Regions from separate parts of the Ensifer sp. EB106-03-01-XG145 genome, predicted to be linked through region 2. Evidence: predicted binding sites of a transcription regulator. Region 2 holds the regulator's gene; each other region holds the start of a gene.
The links. The regulator LexA, encoded in region 2, represses DNA repair genes until DNA is damaged. The targets are predictions, from matches to a motif close to TGTTCNNNNTGTGTTCNG.
Positions count from the first base shown of each region.

Region 1: AC3WWH_RS11275 (ImuA family protein) is a predicted target of LexA. The motif match lies at 2,252-2,269, and genes of this name have one in related genera.
Region 3: AC3WWH_RS20525 (ATP-dependent helicase) is a predicted target of LexA. The motif match lies at 4,098-4,115, and genes of this name have one in related genera.

Region 1 covers NZ_JBYTEC010000003.1:139,211-146,772, forward strand. Annotated here, with positions in the region: gene AC3WWH_RS11270 (Y-family DNA polymerase) at 1-1,391, opposite strand, end outside; gene AC3WWH_RS11275 (ImuA family protein) at 1,276-2,229, opposite strand; gene AC3WWH_RS11280 (metallopeptidase family protein) at 2,400-2,834, shown strand; gene AC3WWH_RS11285 (DUF1737 domain-containing protein) at 3,057-3,263, opposite strand; gene AC3WWH_RS11290 (HpcH/HpaI aldolase/citrate lyase family protein) at 3,260-4,165, opposite strand; gene AC3WWH_RS11295 (hypothetical protein) at 4,291-4,545, shown strand; gene AC3WWH_RS11300 (VOC family protein) at 4,734-5,165, shown strand; gene leuD (3-isopropylmalate dehydratase small subunit) at 5,320-5,925, shown strand; gene AC3WWH_RS11310 (RidA family protein) at 5,934-6,314, shown strand; gene AC3WWH_RS11315 (AAA family ATPase) at 6,427-7,266, shown strand; gene AC3WWH_RS11320 (NUDIX hydrolase) at 7,263-7,562, shown strand, end outside.
Region 2 covers NZ_JBYTEC010000001.1:1,742,253-1,749,814, forward strand. Annotated here, with positions in the region: gene AC3WWH_RS08505 (cryptochrome/photolyase family protein) at 1-1,366, opposite strand, end outside; tRNA gene AC3WWH_RS08510 (tRNA-Asn) at 1,463-1,537, opposite strand; gene AC3WWH_RS08515 (hypothetical protein) at 1,697-1,990, shown strand; gene AC3WWH_RS08520 (thermonuclease family protein) at 2,151-2,873, shown strand; tRNA gene AC3WWH_RS08525 (tRNA-Cys) at 3,026-3,099, shown strand; gene AC3WWH_RS08530 (hypothetical protein) at 3,314-3,646, shown strand; gene lexA (transcriptional repressor LexA) at 3,737-4,462, opposite strand; gene AC3WWH_RS08540 (hypothetical protein) at 4,708-5,004, opposite strand; gene AC3WWH_RS08545 (hypothetical protein) at 5,264-5,959, shown strand; gene AC3WWH_RS08550 (hypothetical protein) at 5,968-6,687, shown strand; tRNA gene AC3WWH_RS08555 (tRNA-Ser) at 6,834-6,923, opposite strand; gene AC3WWH_RS08560 (septal ring lytic transglycosylase RlpA family protein) at 7,237-7,562, shown strand, end outside.
Region 3 covers NZ_JBYTEC010000008.1:261,043-268,604, forward strand. Annotated here, with positions in the region: gene AC3WWH_RS20510 (3-hydroxyacyl-CoA dehydrogenase NAD-binding domain-containing protein) at 1-735, shown strand, start outside; gene pcaF (3-oxoadipyl-CoA thiolase) at 728-1,930, shown strand; gene AC3WWH_RS20520 (NAD-dependent succinate-semialdehyde dehydrogenase) at 2,169-3,608, shown strand; gene AC3WWH_RS20525 (ATP-dependent helicase) at 4,231-6,300, shown strand; gene AC3WWH_RS20530 (SDR family oxidoreductase) at 6,431-7,207, opposite strand; gene dgoD (galactonate dehydratase) at 7,219-7,562, opposite strand, start outside.

The DNA of each region.
Region 1 (7,562 bases), on a different contig from region 2:
GTGCGCCGCCAGCGGAAGCTTCTCGGCGGCCCCTCCGGCACCTCGGCCACCGCCTCTACCGGTTCGGGGCTTGGAAAGAGCCGCTGCGGCCGAGCCGCCGCGGCAAGCAGGGTCGCGGGAATGTTTTGCGCAGGCGCCTCGGCCTTGCCCATGAGCCCCAGATCCGTGAGTGGGCGGAAGCTTGCCGCCCGCTCCGGCACGTGGCTTTCCGAAAGAGCCGGCACCAGCAGGCTCTCCGCCCCGAACCTTGCCATCACCCGGTCGGCGAAAGCCGCAAGCGGGCGCTCGCGGTCCGGCGTGCCGGAGAAATCCTCCTGCATCACCTCGTATTTTTCGCTCTTCGGCACCGAGAGCCTGAGGATTTCGAAGCCGAAGCCGGCATCGAGATCCTCGTGCACCGCCTGCAGCCGTTCGCGGAAGAGACCGGCGACGCGCCGCGGCTCGTTGAGCGGCGAGGACGTGCCGGCGGCGATGCGGAAGACCGCGCCATCGACGCGGAAAAGCAGAAGCTCGAACAGACGCCCGCCCTGCCCACGCTTTTCCAGTTCCGGTTTCAGCCGCATCGCCAGCTCTTCCGTCAAGCCGAGAATATCGTCTTCGCCCTGGACCGGTTCGCCGAGACGGCGCTCCACTGAGAGGGCAGCAACGGGCAGCCGCGGCGACAGTGGCTCATCCTCCCGCCCGAGCGCCTGATCGAGGCGCAGAAGCAGGGTCGCGCCGAACCGGCGGGCAAGCGGCGCGCGCGGCGCCTCGATGATGTCGCCGATCTGCTTGAGCCCGACCCGGCCAAGCGTTTCGATCGTTTCCCGCGGCAGCCGGAGCGCCGCCATCGGCAACGGCGCCAGCACCCGCGCCGCCTCGTCCGGGGCGAGAATGCCGTCGGAGCCGAAGCGCGCCACCGCCCAGGAGAGCCCGGCGGACGAGGAGATCGCCGCCCGGGCCTCGACCCCCAGATGGAAGAGGCGGGCAAGCAGATCGTCGAGCAGCGCCTTTTCCCCACCGAGAAGATGGGCGCAGCCGGTGATGTCGAGAAAGAGGCCGCTGTCGCCATCAAGCGCGACGAGCGGCGTATAGCGGCAACACCAATCCGCAAGCCCTTCGAGCAGGGCCCGATCGGCGGCGGGATCGGCCGGCAGCACGTCGATCTCGGGACACATGGCCCGGGCTTCGGCAACACCCTGGCCGATGTGAAAACCCGCTTTTTCGGCGTAACCGTCGAGCGCGACGAGGCGCATCGCACTCTTCACCTTGTCGGCAAAGACGACGGGCGGATGCTCAGGACGCCCGCGGGAAAGCCACGAGTTCCCCCAGCGCTTGCGCGCGACCCGATCGGCCGGGAGATGCGGAAAGGCGAGCGACAGAATGCGCTGGTTCTGGATCTGCCGCAGCAGCGGCTGGTAGGGGCTCGATGGGGTAAAGGCGGCGGTCATGGGGGTTCCACTCCAGCAGGAAGCCGAGCGGCGCAGGAGCCCTGCTCTTCTCGGCGATGACATGAAAGACGGGATGGCCGATGCTGCCGCGAAGCATCGATCCATCCGGTAGGGGACGCTCGCGCGCCGGCGCCGGCTCGACGAGGAAGCGGAAGAAGGCGCTGCTGGCCTCCTCGTGTCCGGACTGGCGCAGGAGCAGAAGGGGAACATGGCCCGCGCGTGAGCGAACATGCAGGCGCCGGCTCTCGCTGAGCGCAAGAGCTGCGGGATTGCCGCGAATTTCCAGGATGACGGCACAGAAGCTTGGAACGGAAAGCGCCGCCTCGGCGATCCAGAGCGCGTCCTTCACCGTGCGCGGCAGGCTGAAGACGAGGCCGCGGATATCGAGCCCATAGGCCTTGAGACCCAACCCATAGGGCAGGCCCGCCTCGTTGGAAGCCATCGACTGGCTGATCCAGAGAACGGGGGCTGCCGGCTCGCCTTTTTCCAGGCGCGCCTGCTGGCAGAGCACACTGAGCGCTGCGGCAAAACCGGCGGCAGCGCCGGCATCGCGCGTCTCGGCATTGCGGATTTCCGTCATGCCTTCGAGCGGTAGGCCGCCTTCGAGAAGCGTGTCCAGATCCGTAACGCCAAGCGCAAGCGCCCGACGGCCAGGCTCATCTTCCTCGCGCTGACGGAAGCCGCCGGGATCGGCCGCCTTGGCGGCGCGCACGACGCCCGGAAGCCGACGGTTTTCGATCCTGGCTATGGTCTCTCGGAGCGAAAGTACCGTCTCCCGCTCCACGGCTTTGTCGGCCATGACGGTCAACTCCCATCATAAATGTTCATGTTATGTTCTATTAGATTCCAGAGCTTCCTAAATGAGTCAACAGCCAATTCTAAGAATTTATTCCTGTCCCCATGCCCGCGGAATTCAACACTCGAAAAACACTGGCAAAATCGCTATATGGAGGGCAACAAGGAGTGCCTATGGCCCGCATTGACCAGACCGATGATTGGCGGGAACGCCACGCACCGACGCTTACCACTTTTGAACAGCTCGCACTGGAAGCCTACGGCCACCTGCCGCAGGAATTCCGCCAGCTGACGACCGACCTCATCATCGAAGTTGCCGACTTCCCGAGCGACGACATTTTCGAGGACATGGCACTGGAAACGCCTTTCGATCTGCTGGGCCTTTTCGAGGGCCGTGGCATCAGCGAGCGCTTCACCATGGAAACCGGCCAGTTTCCAAACCGCATCACCCTCTATCGCCGCCCGATCATCGACTATTGGGCTGAGAACGAGGAGACGCTGGGTGACATCATCACCCATGTCCTGATCCATGAGATCGGCCATCACTTCGGCCTTTCCGACGACGACATGGAGCGGATCGAAGCCAGCGTCGAGCACGTCGGCGGCTAACCCGTTTTATCTGCCCCTCATCCGCCTGCCGGCACCTTCTCCCCGCAAGCGGGGCGAAGGAGACTCGCGGTACCGTTCGCATCCCAATCGGAGCACGGGTTAACCGATACCAGAAAACAGGCCTCACACGCCGATTGCGAGCATCAACCGCGTCCCCTCGCCCCGCCTGCGGGGAGAGGGTTAGGGTGAGGGGCAAACTTGCACGACGGCAAACAGCCTCGACTACTGTTCCGACAGCTTGATATCCGGGGTGTAATCCTTGCCCTCGACCTCCTTGAACACCGCCTGGCCGCACTGCATGTGCTGCGTATCGGCATTGAAGGCATAGGTGGGCGAGCCGTGCAGGCTCCAGCCCTGGTTCAGCGCTGCCGTCACCTTGTGACAGAAGGAAGCGTCGTCGGGACCGGTCAGGAAGCGATAGAGTTTCAAGATCTTGTCTTTCGTTTTTCGATGAGATCCGCCTTGGCGGCGAGCATCACGGCCTGATCGAGGTGCAGCCGCTCGACCATCCGTCCGTTGAGATTGATGACGCCCTTGCCGGCGTTTTCCGAGAGCGCAAAGGCAGCGATGATCGCGCGCGCCTCGTCGACGGCGATCTGCTCGACGCCGAAACGTTCGTTCGCCGGGCCGATCTGGGCCGGGTGGATCAGCATCTTGCCGTCATAGCCCATGTCGCGGCCCTGCCGGCATTCCTCGTCGAATCCATCAGCGTCGCGAAAATCGTTGAACACGGCGTCGATGACGTCGAGCCCGCCGCCGCGCGCCGCCAGCAGGATCTGCATCAGCCAGGGGATCAGATAGGGACGGCCGGGGCGATCCGGAACGCCGGTGTCCTTGCGCAGGTCGTTGAGACCAACGACGAAACAATCGAGCCGGCCGCCGAAGGTGCGGCCGGTCTCGGCGATAAGAGGCGCGTTGATGACACCGCGCGGCGTCTCGATCATCGCCCAGAGACGCAGCGTCTCCGGCGCATCGTTTTCGGCCAGCCAGTCGGCCGCCGCCTGGATATCCGCCGGGCTTTCGACCTTCGGCAGAAGAATGGCGTCGGGCTTCGCCGCAAGCACCGCGGCGAGATCGTCCTGGCCAAAGCCGGAACCGAGCGCATTGATGCGGATGACGATCTCACAATCCGGCCGGTTCGTCGTCAGATGCCGAACCAGCGCCTCGCGTGCTTCCATCTTGCGCTCAGGCGCAACCGCATCCTCGAGATCGAAGATCGCGGCATCGGTCGCGAGTTCAGCGACCTTGGCAAGCGCGCGGGCATTGTCGGCCGGCACCGATAGCACCGAGCGACGCAGGCGCACCGGGTGATGTTCGATCGATTTGCTCATGTTTCAGTTGTGCCCGCCTTTGCCTCGTTCCGCAAGACGAGGCGAACCGCCGCACCCCTTTCGCAAAGCCGCCTCTTGCAAGTGCGGGGAGGAGCCCCCACATCGCCATCAGAAAGGTGACGATTATGCAAAGCATTCGCTCTGTTCTCTTCACGGCCGCAGCCCTGACCATCACGTTTGCGGCCTTCGTTCTGACCGCCTCGCTGGCGCTGGCACTGGCCGGCATCGCCGCCGTCGTCGTGATCGGCAGCGCGATTGCCGCCCGGCTGAACCTCAGGCCGGCCCGCGCCACCGCCCGTCCGGCCGCCGCCGCTGCCGCCCACAGCCAGCGCGAGATGCGCATCTGGAACGACGGTCGCGGCACGATCATCGACCTCTGATCCCGGCGATCGTAGTGATCCGCAATCGGGCCGATCCGTAATCGGCTCGAAGCCTTTTGCTGTTTCTCGAGAGCTGCCATTCAGCCGGCTGCGAAATTTTTCCATCCCCGTGTCGGATCGATCGCTCCATGTCCGTCCTTGAGGCAGGCCAGCACGGTCCTGGCTCTTCGAACAGGATGGAGAACGACATGGACACTGAGACGCAGCAAACCGAAACGAAGCAGCCGGCACCGGTCCTGAACGGGCTTCTGCCCTATCTTCAGGTCGATGGCGCCGCCAAGGCATCCGAATTCTACCAGCGCGCCTTCGGCGCCAAGGAGGTCAACCGGCATCCGCTCGACGAGCAGGGCCGGACGATGCACATCCATCTCTACGTCAACGGCAGCTCGCTGATGCTGGCGGATGCCTATCCGGAATATGGCCATCCGCTGGAAAAGCCGCAGGCCTTTACCTTGACGCTCACCGTCGAGGACATCGATGCCTGGTGGGACCGCGCCGTTGCCGCCGGCGCCGAGGTGGTGATGCCGATCGAGGTGATGTTCTGGGGCGACCGCTACGGCCAGCTCCGCGATCCCTTCGGCGTTCTCTGGGCCATGAACAGCCCGGTGAAGGCAGGCTGAGGCTTCCCGACAATCGAAATCCGGGCGAAGCTTTCACCGGGCGGGCATTTTCACCCGCCCGGCGAAGCGTGTTTGGATAGATTTTCCTTCATTTCGGCGCAAAACTCATCTAAACGCTAGCGCAACATTCTTCTGAAATCGAAGGCCTGAAGTTATGGAAAAATTCGTCAAGCTCACCGGTGTCGCCGCCCCCCTCCCCGTCGTCAACATCGACACGGACATGATCATTCCGAAGGATTACCTGAAGACGATCAAGCGCACCGGCCTAGGCAAGGGTCTTTTCGCCGAAGCCCGCTACAATGAGGATGGCTCGGTCAACCCGGACTTCGTGCTCAACAAACCCGCCTACCAGAACGCCAAGATCCTGGTTGCCGGCGACAACTTCGGCTGCGGCTCCTCGCGCGAGCATGCCCCCTGGGCGCTGCTCGACTTCGGCATCCGCTGCGTGATCTCCACGTCCTTTGCCGACATCTTCTACAACAACTGTTTTAAGAACGGCATTCTGCCGATCGTCGTCAGCCAGGCCGACCTCGACAAGCTGATGGACGACGCTTCGCGCGGCTCCAACGCCATCCTCTCGGTCGACCTGGAATCCCAGGAAATCACCGGCCCGGACGGCGGCTCGGTCAAGTTCGAGGTCGATGCCTTCAAGCGCCACTGCCTGCTGAACGGCCTCGACGATATCGGCCTGACGCTGGAAAAGGCAACCGCGATCGACAGCTTCGAGAAGACGGTCGGCGCCTCGCGCCCCTGGGCTTAAAGCGAGACATGGCGCGCAAGCTCATCTCTTCGGGTTCGCCCTTCGAAAAGACGGCAGGCTATTCGCGTGCCGTCGCGATGGGCGACTGGTGCTTCGTCTCCGGCACGACCGGCTACGACTATGCCACCATGACCATGCCCGAAACGGTGGAAGAGCAGGCGCGCAATTGCCTGAAGACGATCGAGGGCGCACTGAAGGAAGCGGGCTTCTCGCTTAAAGACGTGGTGCGCAATCACTACTACGTCACCGATGCCAGCTTCGCCGACCGGGTGTTCCCGATCTTCGGCGAAGTCTTCGGCGAGATCCGTCCGGCCGCAACCATGATCGTCTGCGATCTGATCCGCCCGGAAATGCTGATCGAGATCGAAGTCACCGCCCTCCGCGGCTGAGACCGAGCTTTTCTGCTCACGCCATCTCTTCTCAAATCGATTCCGATTTTGGCCAATATGCGATAGTCCATGGACACCGCCTGCTAGACCTATGCTGAACCGGAAGACGATTATGCAATTCGAAGGCACCGCAGATTACATCGCCGACAAGGACCTGATGATCGCCGTCAATGCTGCGATCCGGCTGGAGCGGCCGCTGCTCGTCAAGGGTGAACCCGGCACCGGCAAGACCGAGCTTGCCCGCCAGATTGCCGCTGCCCTTGGCCTCGATCTGATCGAATGGAGCGTCAAGTCGACGACCAAGGCGCAGCAGGGCCTTTACGAGTATGATGCCGTGTCGCGCCTGCGCGACAGCCAACTCGGCGACGAGCGCGTCAACGAGGTCAGGAACTATATCCGCAAGGGCAAGCTCTGGCAGGCCTTCGAGGCCGACCGTCGCGTGGTGCTTCTGATCGACGAGATCGACAAGGCCGACATCGAGTTTCCGAACGACCTCTTGCAGGAACTCGACCGCATGGAATTCCATGTCTACGAGACCGGCGAGATGATCGGCGCCCGTCACCGGCCGATCGTCATCATCACCTCCAACAACGAGAAGGAACTGCCGGACGCCTTCCTGCGTCGCTGCTTCTTCCACTATATCCGCTTCCCCGATGCCGAAACGCTCGCGCGCATCGTCGAGGTGCACTATCCCGGCATCCGCAAAACGCTGCTATCTGCGGCCCTTGCCGCCTTCTACGACATCCGCCAGGTGCCGGGCCTCAAGAAGAAGCCGTCCACCTCCGAAGCGCTCGACTGGATCCGCCTGCTTGTCGCCGACGAGGTCGATCCGGCCGACCTCCGCGTCGACGCCAAGACCATGCTGCCGAAGCTGCACGGGGCGCTGTTGAAGAACGAGCAGGACGTGCATCTCTTCGAGCGCCTGGCCTTCATGGCGCGCCGCGACGGATGAGGCCGGACGCCCACAAGGTCCTGATCTACGCCACCTGGCAGGACCACCTGCTGGTCTTCGACGAGCCGGACTTTCCCGAAATCGAGTTGCAGGTACCCGGCGGCACGATGGAGCCGGGCGAAAGCCCTGAAGCTGCCGCCTTGCGGGAATTCGTGGAAGAGACCGGGCTGACGCCATCGCGGGCCCTCACCCATCTCGTCACGAAGGACTACTCCTTCCGGAAGGAAGGCCAGACCATCTGCCATCGCCGGCACTATTTTCATGTCGCCCTTGCCGGCGAGCAACAGAAAACCTGG
Region 2 (7,562 bases):
TTGGATAGGTTGCGCCAAGCTCGATGCCGGCGCCCGAAAGCACGGCAGCCGGAGCCGCAAAGGGGCGATGGATGTAGCGTGGCTCAAGCCGATCGAGTTCCGGTATGAATCGCTTCACATAGGCTCCATCCGGGTCGAATTTTTCGCCTTGGAGAACAGGATTGAAAATCCGGAAGAACGGCGCAGCATCCGCGCCCGACCCAGCGACCCATTGCCAGCTTGCGGCGTTGTTGGCCGGATCCGCATCCACGAGGGTGTCGCGAAACCAATGCTCGCCTTTCCGCCAGTCGATCAGCAGGTCCTTGATGAGGAACGAGGCGGCGATCATGCGCACGCGATTGTGCATGTAGCCATGCCGCCAGAGCTGTCGCATGCCGGCGTCCACGATCGGGAATCCGGTCAAACCCTTGGTCCAGCGGGAAAAATCGCCGTCGTCGTTCAGCCAGCGGAAACGATCGAACCGGCGATCGAGATTGCGACGCGGGAGTTCGGGATAGTGAAACAACAGATGGTAGGAGAATTCGCGCCACGCGATCTCCTTGCGAAAGGTGGCAACACCTTCACCGCCATCGGTCTCGATTCCCTGCGTCGCGTGCCAGACCTGCGCTGGCGAGATTTCTCCGAAGGCGAGGTGAGGAGAGAGCAGGGATGTGCCGTCAGCCTCTGGACGGTCCCGGCGCACTTTGTAGTCTGCAAGCTTTTCGTCGATAAATTCGTCGAGGCGGGTGGTCGCGCCTTTTTCCCCCGGCATCCATATTTCACTGAACGTCGCTGCCCAGTTCGGTTTCGTTGGCAGAAGCGACCACGCGTCAAGCTGTTCTGAAGCGGGCCAGCTTTCCGGCGTCGCGATCTTTTGCGGCTCGTCGATCGGCGGATCCGGCTCAACCTTCGCTTCGAGCGCGCGCCAGAAAGGCGTGAAGACGCGATAGGGCCTACCGGTCGTCGTCAACAAGCGCATGGGTTCGTGCAGCAATTGCCCGGCAAAGCTCTCGGCCGCGATGCCCTGAGCTGCGAGTGCTTTCTTCAGGGCCGTATCGGTGGCGATGCCGCACGGGTCGTAGCGGCGATTCCAATGGACGCGCTTCGCTCCCGATAGGCGCGCCATCTCGCTGAGGACGTCCAGTGGGTCGCCGGAGCGGAGAATGAGTCGCGAGCCGATCCGGCCCAGTCGAGCCCCCAACGCTTCCAGCGAATGGTGCAGCCACCATTGCTGCGCCGTGCCCAGCGGACCGTTGCCGCTTTCGTTCGGCTCCCGGATATAGAGCGGAATGACGGCAGCCTCATTGGCCGCAGCCGCAAGGGCCCTGTTGTCGCCAAGGCGCAGGTCCTTGCGGAACCAGACGATGATGGGCGCCGCCTTTGTCATAGGTGCTATCTAGGACTGGGATTGATCACCGGGGGAACTTAGGTGCAAAATGAAAAAAGAGCCATTCGCATTTCTGCAAATGGCTCTTTTCGAAACTGGCTCCCCGGGCCGGATTCGAACCGGCGACCTGTCGATTAACAGTCGAATGCTCTACCGCTGAGCTACCAGGGATCATCCGCGCCGCTGTTTCGCTGTGCGCTTCAGAAGTGAGGCTGCTAATACGCATGCTTTTCCGATTTGCCAAGCGGTTTTTTCAAAAAAAATGACAAGTTCGGTTGCCAGGCTGTGGAGAAGTCCCCAATTGTGGGAAAAGATGCCGGATAGGGAATGATGAATAAAAACAGGAAGCAGACGCATTTCGGGATTGATCCGCAGACGCGTCAGATCGTGCTCGGGAAGTGGCGCATCACGCTGCCGGAATCGCCACTGCTGCGTATCCTGTTGGGCTCGCTCCTGATCTTCTTTGGTTTTCTCGGCTTTCTGCCGGTGCTCGGCTTCTGGATGATACCGTTGGGCCTCATCGTGCTTTCGCACGATATCCCATCCGTCCGCCGTCGCCGGCGTCGGCTGGCTGTCTGGTGGGCGCGCTGGCGCGGACGAGCCAATTCTTCGAACGGCTCGTGAACCGGAGCTATTGCGGTCAACCGTCCCGGATGCCTCGGCTTCGATTCTCTGCCAATTGATTCCCAGCGAAGCGGCTGAACCCTTTGTTGAGGGAGGCCGCCGAAAACTTTTCGGCAACCCATCAAACGCATAATGCGGTCGCGAATCAGGATGGGGACGCATGGCCAAAGCCACTACGAAACGTCGAAGCCGGAATTCCGGTCGGAGCAGGGGCAAACAAGGCGGTATGGCGCCGTGGTATCTGGCCGCCGCACTCACTGTCGGCGGCGTGGTCGCTTACGATCATCGCGCCGAACTGAAACATTGGCCGGTGGTATCGGACGTGGTCGCGTCCACGTCCCGACACGAGTCGAGGCCGAAGCCCGTTCGTGTCGCGCAGAAAGCGGACGAGCGTCCCGCGCAACAGGCGGAGAAGCGGAAGCCGAATCCGGTGACAAGAGTTGCCCTTGCCGCTCCGGTGCCGTCCGTTGACGTCGGCGCCAAGGCGCCGACACCCGTGGTGCGGCCCAGTGAGGAAGTGAAGACGGCATCCGTTCGCACGGATCAGTTTTATTTCTGCGGGATTCGCAACGACAACTGCGTGATCGACGGCGCCACCTTCCTGTACCACGGCGAAACGATCCGCGTCGCAGACGTCGATGCGCCGCGTATTCGCCAGGCAAGCTGCGACAAGGAACGTTCGCGCGGCTTCTATGCCAAGCAGCGCCTGCGCGAATTGTTGAATGCGGGTGACTTCAGGCTGGAAACGGCGAGCGGCCGTCAGGATGCCAAGGCCGGTGAAAAGCTGCGGCTGGTCACCCGCGGCGACCAGTCTATCGGGCGTGTGCTCGTATCCGAGGGGCTGGTGCGGCCGTGGACAGGACACGCGACGCCCTGGTGTTGAGGCCACCCCAGATGCGATCGGCGGAGGTTCGCGATCGCTCTGTGGAAAGTATCCGTCTTACAAATCGACGGCGCGTTTTTCGGAAAATGCCTCTTGCGGTTTTTCTGCAATCATTCTAAATCCGCGCCAACGCTCGGTTATCCGAGCTGTGAGGCCTCGTGGCGGAGTGGTGACGCAGAGGACTGCAAATCCTTGTACCCCGGTTCAATTCCGGGCGAGGCCTCCAATAACTCTCACCTCATTTTAGTGCGGATAGACGTTCTGCCTCAGGGCAGAGCGATTGTGTGTGTTTGCCTCCACACGCCCGCACAAGCCACGTCTTCTAAGCCACTATCGGATCTTATCGCTTCGGTGAAATCGGTAGAGGGGGAACGATGACTCCGCTGACATCAGCCGCATCGGTAGCGTCCGTCATCATCAAAACGGAGGCAATGGCATATATGAAGACGAAACTTGTCCTGACGGCCTTGGCCCTCTTCGCTGCGACCACATTTGAGGCGCAGGCAGAGGATCTGGTTTTCAAGCTGAAGAACAACACGGGCGCAGTGCTGACGAACTTCTATACGTCGCCTGTGGGCGTCAACGAGTGGGAAGACGATGTTTTCGGCCGGCAGGTGCTGAACCCAGGGGAAGACATGGAGATCACCATCGCCGACGGCCGGGAGGTCTGCAAGTACGACATGCGCTTCGAGTTCGAAGAAGGCTCCGGCCTCGATACGACCGAAGACATGCAGGACCTCTGCGAGCTCGGCGAGTACACCATCCACGAGTAAGAGGCGTGCCTTCAGGTCGCCTTCAATAAACAGAGCCTCGCAGCCGCAAGCGGTGGCGAGGCTCGGTCGGATGCCAGGTTTCCCTCGGAATCAGTGGTAGCGGCGGATCAGCCCGACGAGCTTGCCCTGGATCTTCACCCGATCGGGCCCAAAAATCCTTGTTTCGTAGGCAGGGTTCGCGGCTTCGAGCGCGATCGATGCGCCCTTGCGCCGGAAGCGCTTCAGCGTCGCTTCCTCATCATCCACGAGCGCCACGATGATATCGCCGGGATTGGCCGTATTGCCATTGCGGATGATCACGGTGTCGCCGTCGAAGATGCCGGCTTCGATCATCGAATCGCCCTTGACTTCGAGAGCGTAGTGTTCGCCGTTGCCGATCATGTCGAGCGGAACGGTAATGTCGTGCGTGTTATTCTGGATGGCCGAGATCGGCACACCGGCAGCGATGCGGCCCATGACCGGCACGGAAACCGATGTGTTGTCGGCCACGGGCGCGGGCTTCGGCGGTGCGGCAGGAGCGGCCACTGGCGGCTTGCCGAGGCTGCCCTCGATCACGCTGGGCGAGAAGCCGCGGCGGGGCTGCTGCTGGCTGGATACGTAAGCCTCCGGAAGCTTGATGACCTCGAGCGCGCGAGCCCGGTTCGGCAGACGGCGAATGAACCCGCGTTCTTCGAGTGCCGTGATCAGGCGGTGAATGCCGGACTTCGACGCCAGGTCGAGCGCATCCTTCATTTCATCGAAAGATGGTGGGACGCCCGACTCCTTCATGCGTTCGTGAATGAAGAGAAGCAATTCCTGTTGCTTGCGGGTCAGCATGGCACGTCGCTCCCAGAGGCGTGAAACAAATCAAGAACAGACACTATCTGTTCCATATGTGTTCCGCAAGTGCCTAAAATTCCGTGAACTCAGACAATTGGCGCGTCTGTGCGTGTCGATTGGTCACTTTTACGGGAGCAGAGCGGCTTTGGGCGATGATCGTGCCCAAACGGAGGGCGGCGGCGTAGCGCATTACGCGACGCACGGCGATTCGAACGAATCGCGAGCGTTTTTGTGCAAAGAGGCTAGGCCGGCTGCGTGGCGGCGCACGCGTCTTCGAATTCCTTCACCGTCTCGGCGCTGTTGTCTTCTGGAAGTACGGCATCCGCCGCATCGGTCGCGACCGGCCTGTCGCCATCATAGACGAACGACTGGATGTAGAACGCGATCGCACCCTTCCACACCTTGCGTCCATCGATCTGATGGCATGGCACGGCGCTCTCGAAATCGGTCTGAAGTTCGTCCACCGTGGCGGCGCTGAGCTTGACGTCAGGCATATTAGGCGATGCGACTATCGAAGCGAGAAGCAGGGCGGCAAGCACGGTGATCGTCCACTTTGATGCAAGGGTGGGACTACGGGGCGGTTAACGATGTGAACCGCGCTTTCGTTCCGAAGTCCAGCAAGCTTGGCGATCACTGTCATGTGTTCAACAGCTCTTTGGGTGCAGGCTGTGGCCGTTTTGCGCCAGGGGCACGCAGCGGCGAAGCCGCCTCAGCCTGGCGCGCCGTCCTTGCCGCAATCGCATGGGTTGCGCCAAGTCGCGGCCTCGCTACGGGCGTGCACAAATCCGTGTTGTGAAGATGTCGCACGTCTCGACAGGTAGTAAAAAAACGATAACTTTGCGGGAAAAATGGGGTGATTGCATGCGTAGATTGTCGTTGGCGGTTCTCTGTCTGTTGGTGGCGGCGGGAGCGGCCTCTGCTGAAGAAGGGCGTTCGAATATCTGGAAGGAGGTCAATGCCTGGACGGTGGGCTCCGATCCGTCCTTGGGCGGCTCGTGCTATGCGGCGACGAGCTACGACGCCGGAATGATCCTTCGAATCGGCTTTTACCCGAGAGGATCGGCGAACCTGGCGTTTCTTTCGATCGGCAATGCCGACTGGAAATCGATCGAGCCGCAGCGGGAGTATGACGTCGCCTTGCAGCTCGACCGTGGCCGCCAGTGGCCGGCTGTCGCGTTCGGCGTGGACCTCACAGGCTCGAAGGCTCTGGTCGTCAACTTCTCCAACACCGACTTCTTCACCGAATTCGTGCGCAAGAACACGCTGGCGCTGGCGTTCGAAGGGCGCGTCGTGGCGAGCCTCAGCCTGCGCGATTCGATGAAGGCCGTCAGCGAGATGTTCAAATGCCAGGAGGCGGTGATTGCGTTGATGCCAAACGGCGGGCAGGGGGCGGCCGCCGATCCGTTTGCGGGCGCCGGCGGGAATGCGCCAAACAATGACCCCTTTGCTGGCGGCGGCCAGACCAAGTCGTCGAAAGATCCCTTTGCCATGTGATCTTTGGCGTGAGCGTCGGTCCGCGGGGAGAGGTGAATATTCCTAAAATTTTGCATGGGTGCGGGTCACCCACCCTCGACAGTCACGCGGCGACCTATCAAAATGCGGGCAAACGGGGGTTTTGCATGCGTAGATTGCTGTTCGGGTTGGTGAGCTGTCTGATGGCCACGGGACCGGCCGTGGCTGAGGAGTCCGAGATCATCAAATGGAAGGAAGTCGGCGGCTGGACCGTTGCTTCCGACACGTCGATGGAAGGCTCGTGTTTCATCACGTCGATATTCGAAGGCGGAATCAGGCTGCGCCTGGGGTTCTATCCCAAGGGCTCCGAATCGCCACTCTACATGAGTTTCGCCAGCGACGACTGGAAGTCGCTCGAGGTCGGCAAGGACTATGACCTGACGTTCCGCTTCGACAAGAGCGATCCCTGGAGTGCGGCGGCGACCGCCGCCGGCGACGAGAGCGGCAAGTTCCTGTTCGTGAACGTCACCGATGCGGAATTCCTGACGGGGTTCGTGCGCAAAAGGACGTTGGCGATCGCCTTTGACGATCGCGTTGTCGCAAACCTCAGTCTGCGCGGCACCGGCCCGGCGGCGGAAGAACTCCTGAAATGCCAGCGAGCCGTGGATGAGATCATCGCCGACGAGGGCCGCAAATCCAAGGAGAAGAAGTCCGATCCGTTCAACGCGCCGAGCGAGAAACGCTCAGCGCGTGATCCGTTCAGCCTCTAACCTGCGGCTTGAGTGAAAGGCGGAGGGCCCAGTCGTCGTCTGCCCGAGGCGAACCACACGGCGCTGACGCCTGCCGACAAGCGCTCGTTAAAATGAAGCACCGCCAGGGATGGCGGTCCATCGTCGGACTATATTTCTTGGGAAAATGGCGGACAGGGTGGGATTCGAACCCACGGTACGGTTTCCCGTACGCTGGTTTTCAAGACCAGAGCCTTAAACCACTCGGCCACCTGTCCTTGCCTGAAGTCGCAGTCAACTGCTTACCGGGCACGGCGTTATTGCGCGAAGCCCTGTCGCTTTGCAAGATTTAACATGCGTCGCTGAAAGATTTTCTCGATGGCCGGACTGGAGTGCGCGGGCACGCTCCGCCGGTAACCATCTGTAAACCATAACGCATGAAATCCGGCGCTGATCTGTGGATGAGTTCGCATTTTCGCCTTGTTGCTGTCATGTTTAATCGACTGTTCCGTTTCGGGACGCCGAGATTCCCGCTGGGGGCACGAGCGGAAGGTTTCGAGTACGGCTTATTCGATCGATGTTGTGGGACAGATGACATCCAGTAAAAATGCGGCATATCTGGTCAAGGGACTGCGCCTTGCGGCAATTCCTGCGCTGTGCGTAACGCTCGCGGCCTGCGGATCCACGTCGAGCATCAAAAAGAAGCCGCGGGGCAAGGAATACTTCGCCGAATCCGTTTACGGCGTGAAGGCGAGCCCGCGCGTTGCCACCGGTAACAACATCCCCAAGGGCGGCGGACGCTATCAGGTCGGCAAGGCCTATCAGGTCAAGGGCAAGTGGTATCAGCCGAGGGAAGACTTCGGCTACAACAAGACCGGTACGGCTTCCTGGTACGGCTCGGCCTTTCATGGTCGCCT
Region 3 (7,562 bases), on a different contig from region 2:
GCCGCCGGGACAGCCGATCCGTCGCGGGTCGTAGGCTTGCACTTCTTCTCGCCCGCCAACGTCATGCGGCTTGTCGAAGTCGTCAACTGCGCCAAGACCACACCGGACGTGCTGGCAAGTGCGCTTGCCTTCGTCAAACGTCTCGGCAAGCTGCCCGTCGTTTCAGGCGTCACCGAAGGCTTCATCGGCAACCGCATTTTCTCCGCCTATCGCCGCGAGGCAGAGTTCATGCTGGAGGATGGAGCACTGCCGGAGCAGATCGACGCCGCGCTCGAGGCCTATGGCTTTCCGATGGGGATCTTCGCCGTCAACGACATGGCCGGGCTCGAGATCGCCTGGGCGCGCCGTAAGCGACAGGCTGCGACGCGGGATCCCGCTGCCCGCTATGTCGAAATCGCCGACAGGCTTTGCGAAGCGGGGCGTCTCGGTCGCAAGAGCGGCCGCGGCTGGTACGCCTATCCCGATGGCAAGCGGGCCGTCGACCCCGAGGTCACTGCGGTCATCGAAGCCGCAAGAGCGGTGAAGAACATCACGCCGCGCGATTTCACCGCGGACGAGATCGTGAGCCGGCTTCTGAAAGCGATGGCCGACGAGGGAACGGCCCTGCTGGCCGAAGGGATCGCGGCACGTCCAAGCGACATCGATCTGGTGCTGATCAACGGCTACGGCTTTCCCGCGCACAAGGGCGGGCCGATGTTCACGGCCGAGCAAAACAAGGACAAATCCCATGGGTGAAGCCTATATCGTCGGCGGCGTCCGCACGCCCATCGGTCGCTATGGCGGCGCGCTGTCGAGCGCGCGCCCGGACGATCTTGCCGCCCACGTAATCCGCGAGGCACTGGCGCGCGTTTCGTCCGTTCCGACTGAGGCGATCGATGAGGTTGTTCTTGGCTGCGCCAACCAGGCGGGCGAGGACAACCGCAATGTCGCGCGCATGGCCGCCTTGCTCGCGGGGTTGCCCGAAACGGTAGCCGGAACGACGATCAACCGGCTTTGCGGTTCCGGGCTGGACGCCGTCGGCTACGCCGCCCGCGCGATCCGTCTGGGCGAAGCCGAGATCATCGTCGCCGGCGGCGTCGAAAGCATGTCGCGCGCGCCCTTCGTCATGCCGAAGGCCGAAAGCCCGTTCCAGCGCGGCACCGAAATCCATGACACGACGATCGGCTGGCGCTTCGTCAATCCTGTCATGAAAGCCCAATACGGCATCGACTCCATGCCGGAGACCGCAGAAAACGTCGCCACTGAGTTTTCGATCTCGCGCGAAGACCAGGACGGCTTTGCACTGCGCAGCCAGGCCCGGGCGGCCACTGCGCAAAAGAGCGGGCGTTTCGCCCGCGAAATCGCCCCTTATGCGATCAAGGCACGCAAGGGCGAGACGACATGGGTTGAGCAAGACGAGCACCCGCGCGAGACGACCATCGAAAAGCTTGCCAGCCTGTCGACGCCATTCCGCGCCATCGGCACGGTGACGGCCGGTAATGCCTCCGGCGTCAACGACGGCGCGGCTGCTCTCGTCCTTGCCTCCGGCCAAGCGGTCGAACGCTACGGGCTCCAACCGCTCGCTCGGGTCGACGGGATGACGACGGCGGGTGTTCCGCCACGCATCATGGGCATCGGCCCGGTGTTTTCGACCCGCAAGCTCCTGGAGCGTCTGAACCTCCGTCTCGGCGACATCGATATCGTCGAACTGAACGAGGCCTTCGCGGCACAAGCGCTCGCCTGCATGCGGCAGCTCGGGTTGGCCGACGATGCGTCCCACGTCAATCCGAATGGCGGCGCCATCGCGCTTGGCCATCCGCTTGGCATGTCAGGGGCACGCCTGGCGCTGACGGCAGCTTTGGAGCTTGAGCAGCAACGTGCGAAGCGGGCGCTCGCCACTATGTGCATCGGCGTCGGACAGGGCATCTCGATGCTGCTGACGCGGCCGTGATGTCCGCCTCTTAGAAGGATCGATGCAAGGTCTGGCGCGATCGCCAGATCACGTCATCGCGGGTAGCCCCCATCCCCTTTCGACACCGGCTTCGGAACCGACACGCCTATTCCTGACAAATCGCGTCTTGATATTGCCGGCGGAAGCGCCCAACTGATCGGCATCGCGCTCCTTCGCACTTCCCCACCGGCGCGTCCTGCACTCGAAGCGATAGACGTCAATCTTCAAAGGTTCCCCCATGACCCAGTATCCCGATATCCTCCTTCATATCGACGGCGCCTGGCGGCCGGCTCGAGCGGGCAAGACCATTCCCGTCATCGACCCGGCCACCGAGGAAACGATTGGCCAGGTGGCCTGGGCAGAAGTGGCGGATCTGGATGAAGCGCTGAACGCCGCCCAAAAAGGCTTCCGGGTCTGGCGGGCGACCTCGGCTTTCGACCGGGCAAAGGTCATGCGAACGGCAGCGGCGCTGCTGCGCGAGCGTGCCGGCGACATCGCCTGGCTGATGACGCGGGAACAGGGCAAGCCGCTGGCCCAGTCCAAGGGCGAAATCCTCAGCGCCGCCGAAATCATCGAGTGGTTTGCCGAGGAAGGAAAGCGCGCCTATGGCCAGATCATTCCGCCGCGCACGCCCGATGTCACCCAGATGACCGTCAAGCTGCCCGTCGGCCCGGTCGCCGCTTTCACGCCCTGGAATTTCCCGATCAACCAGGTCGTACGCAAGCTGTCCGCCGCGCTGACCACCGGGTGCTCGATCATCGTGAAGGCACCCGAGGAAACACCGGCATCGCCGGCCGAACTGATCCGGTGCTTCGTCGATGCTGGCATTCCCGCAGGCGTCGTCAACCTCGTCTATGGCGTGCCGGCGGTCATCTCGGAGTATCTGATCTCGCATCCGGTAATCCGCAAGATGTCCTTCACCGGCTCCACCCCGGTCGGCAAGATGCTGGCGGCGCTCGCCGGCCAGCACATGAAGCGCGCGACGATGGAACTCGGCGGCCACGCCCCGGTCATCGTCACCGAGGACGCCGACATCGAGCAGGCCGTCGCGATCATGTCCGGCAGCAAGTATCGCAATGCCGGTCAGGTCTGCGTGTCGCCGACCCGCTTCCTGGTGCAGGAGCGGGTGGCCGATCAGTTCCTTGAAGGTTTTGTCGCCGCATCGCGGAAGATCAAGGTCGGCAACGGCCTTGAGACCGGCATCGACATGGGGCCGCTGGCCAACGAGCGGCGCATCCCGGCGATCGAAAGCCTGGTCGCCGACGCCGTGGAGCATGGCGGCCGGCTGGCAACCGGCGGCCATCGCATCGGCAACCGAGGCTATTTCTTCGAGCCGACGGTGCTTGCCGACGTTCCGGTCAGCGCCCGTATCATGAATGACGAACCCTTCGGTCCCGTCTCCATCATCAACCGCTTCAGCGCGTTGGACGAAGCGATCAATGAGGCCAACCGCCTGCCGTTTGGGCTTGCGGCTTACGCCTTCACCGGTTCCGAGCGAAGCGCCCACCGCCTCGCAAGCGAAGTCGAGAGCGGAATGATCTCGATCAACCATCTCGGCCTGGCGCTGCCGGAGGTGCCCTTCGGCGGTATCAAGGATTCCGGCTACGGAACGGAAGGCGGCTCCGAGGCGATCGAAGCCTATCTGGAAACCCGCTTCGTCACGCGCAAGAGCGTGTAACCGCGCTCGATCATCTCCCGCGCGCGCCCGGCGCGCGGGAGATGCTGCGTGTCACCCATCAAGGGCACGAGATCCGCCCGCAGAAGTAGCAGTCTTAAATTTACTCCCCTGTTACGAAGTTTGCTCACCATCGGACGCATGGCATGATGCCTATGGGAGAGCACGATGGGTTATGATTGGAATGGCGCACGCGGGCGCCGCTTGAAGATCGCACGATTTGGTACGGCCCTCGCTCTGGCAACCTTGTTGGTGTCGGTCGCTGCGCAGGTCGTGGCCCGGGCAATCTAAACACCAACGGGTTGGCTTGTTCGGCGCACCGAAAGCCAGGTCGAAGGTTTCCGAAACACGGTGACCAAATCCCGCATCTCCTTCTTGAGATCGAAATTCCCACCGTCCACGGCTCTGCTCACAATCTGTCGAACACTCCTCGGTATCGCAGCCTGGTGAAAGCCCGGCTTGCCGGGTTTCCAGCGGCAATCGAAGCTGATACGTTCCATTTTTGTTCCGAGTCATCTGCTTCGCGCGAAGAGTTTGACGCCGTGAAGCGGAATCCGTGAATTCTTTCAAGGAGATGAAACGGAACGAAGAATTTGGCAATCTTGCTGACAACGCCTGGATACGTATGAGCGCCGCTTATCTCGAAAAACTGAATGACCGCCAGCGCGAGGCGGTGGTGCATGGTGTGGGACTGCCGCAAGGCCAGGTTGGCGGCCCTCTGCTGATCATTGCGGGTGCCGGTTCGGGCAAGACGAATACGCTCGCTCACCGGGTGGGACATTTGATCGTCAACGGCGCCGATCCGCGTCGCATCCTGCTTATGACCTTTTCACGACGGGCGGCTTCGGAAATGAAGCGTCGGGTCGAGCGGATCTGTCGCCAGGTCATCGGCGACAATGCTGCGGTCATGACAGACGCGCTCTCCTGGGCGGGCACTTTCCATGGCATCGGCGCGCGTATCCTCAGGATTTATGCCGAACAGATCGGCCTCGGCCAGGATTTCACGATCCATGATCGCGAAGACAGCGCCGACCTGATGAACCTCGTTCGCCACGAGCTCGGTTTTTCGAAGATGGAAAGCCGCTTTCCGACCAAGGGGACCTGCCTGGCGATCTATTCGCGCGTCGTGAATTCGGAAAGCTCGATCATCGACGTGTTGAAGACGGCGTATCCTTGGGCTGCGAACTGGGAAGAGCAACTCAAGGAACTGTTTGCAGGCTACGTCGAGGCCAAGCAGGCGCAAAACGTCCTCGACTACGATGATCTGCTGCTTTACTGGGCGCAGATGGCTTCCGACGCGGAACTGGCGCAGGATATCAGCAGCCGTTTCGATCATATCCTGGTCGACGAATATCAGGACACGAACCGCCTTCAGGCCTCGATCCTGCTGTCGCTGAAGCCAGAGGGCCATGGCCTGACCGTCGTCGGAGACGACGCCCAGTCGATCTATTCCTTCCGGGCGGCGACGGTCCGCAACATCCTCGACTTCCCGAATGCGTTTTCGCCGGAACCCGCCGACGTCATCACGCTCGATCAAAACTATCGCTCGACCCAGCCGATCCTGGCTGCCGCCAACGGCGTCATCGGGCTTGCGCGGGAACGGTTCACCAAGAACCTCTGGACGGACAGGCAGTCGGAGCAGCGCCCGCAGCTTGTCACCGTCAAGGACGAGACGGACCAGGCCGCCTATATCGTGGAGCAGGTTCTCGCCAACCGCGAGGTCGGCATAGCGCTGAAGCAGCAGGCGGTGCTGTTTCGTTCCGCCAACCATAGCGGCACGCTCGAAGTCGAGCTCACCCGTCGCAACATTCCCTTCGTGAAATTCGGCGGTCTCAAGTTCCTCGACAGCGCCCATGTCAAGGATCTGCTGGCAACCTTGCGTTTCGCGCAGAACCCGCGTGACCGTGTCGCCGGTTTCCGGCTGTTGCAGATGCTGCCCGGGATCGGCCCGCAGACGGCAGGCAAGATCCTCGACGCGATCGCCGCAGATCCGGAGCCGCTCGCAGCACTCGCGGAAATCCCAGCGCCGCCGAAGACCGGAGAGGATTGGGCCAACTTCGTCGATCTCGTTTCCGCTCTGCGGAAGGTCGACGCAGGATGGCCGGGGGAAATCGCGACGGCGCGTGCCTGGTACGAACCACACCTCGACCGCATCCACGAAGACGCCGAAACGCGCAAGGCCGACCTCGTGCAGCTCGAGCAGATTGCCGGCGGCTACCAGAACCGCGAGCGTTTCCTGACCGAACTGACGCTCGATCCGCCCGATGCCACCAGCGACCAGGCGGGCGTGCCTCTGCTCGATGAGGACTACCTGATCCTGTCAACCATTCATTCTGCCAAGGGACAGGAATGGCGCTCGGTCTTCATGCTCAATGTCGTCGACGGTTGCATCCCGTCCGATCTTGGTGCCGGCACGACCGCCGAACTCGAAGAGGAGCGGCGGCTGCTCTATGTCGGCATCACGCGGGCGCGCGACCATCTCGCGCTGGTGACGCCGCAAAGGTTCTTCACCTACGGCCAGAACAGCCAGGGCGACCGGCATGTCTACGCATCGCGGACCCGCTTCATTCCGGCGACGCTGCTGCAGTTCTTCGAGACGACGAACTGGCCGAAGATTTCGGCGGCCGTCGGCGAACGCAGCGCCAAGCAGATCCGCATCGATGTTGGCGCCCGGATGCGTTCCATGTGGAAGTGAGGATGGGTCGCGGCCGTGATGCTTCGGTCTCCGAACCGCCTGCTGCCCAGCGCCGTTCCGATGAAAAAGGATGCTCTACCCGTCTGCTGTAGCAGAGATCGCCATTCAGGCGCGCGCATCAGCCGACGGTTTAGGGATGATGCAGCACGCTCACCCCGCCATCGACCGTCAGGCAGATGGCGTTCATGAAGGGGCATTCGTCCGAAATCATGAAGAGGGCGGCCTTGGCGATTTCCTCCGGCGTCGCGATGCGACCGCCGGGATGAAGCTTCATCGTTTCGGCTTCCGCCGCGGCCGGGTCGGGAAATGAGTTCCAGTATTCCTCGGCCTTCTGCGTGCGCACGTAGCCTGGCGCCAGCGCATTCACACGCACGCCCTGCCCCGCATATTCCAGCCCCAGCGCCTTGGTCATGCCGAGAAGCGCATGTTTGGCGACGGGATAGGGGAAGGTGTGCGGGATGATGGTGAAGGCGTGGGTCGAGGCGATGTTGAGGATGACGCCGCCACCCGCGGCGATCATGCCCGGCAGCACGGCCTTGCTGCAGTTCCACGCGCCCTTGAGGTTGATGTCGAAGCAGCGCTGCCAGTCGGCATCCGAGAGTTTCAGCGGCTCGAAGAACACGTTGACGCCGGCATTGTTGACCAGCGCATTCGGCTGGCCGATCTCGCGGTTCGCCGTGGCAACCGCTTGTTCGACGGCATCCGAATCCGTGATGTCGGCCGTGGTGTAACCGATCTTTCCGCCCGTCGCACGGAGCCGCTCAGCCTCTCTCGCCAGCAGATCCCCATCACGATCGATGAGGTAGAGGCTCGCGCCTTCCGCAAGGAAGGTCTCGGCAATAGCAAGGCCGATGCCTTGAGCCGCCCCAGTGATGACGACGCGCTTTCCTTCGAGACGACCCGCCATGTCCGCGCTCCTCACCACTCGGCGACGCTGCCGTCGGCATGGCGCCAGATCGGGTTGCGCCAGCGATGGCCTTCTTTCGCCCGTTCGATGACATATTGCTCGTCCACCTCGATGCCGAGGCCCGGTCCCTGCGGGATCGACACGAAACCGTCTGCGTAATGGAAGACTTCCTTGTTGGAGATGTAGTCGAGGATGTCGTTGCCCGTATTGTAATGGATGCCCAGGCTCTGCTCCTGGATGAAGGCGTTGTAGCTGACGGCGTCGACCTGAAGGCAGGCGGCGAGCGCGATCGGTCCGAGCGGGCAATGCGGCGCCAGTGCCACGTCGTAGGCTTCCGCCATCGACGCGATCTTGC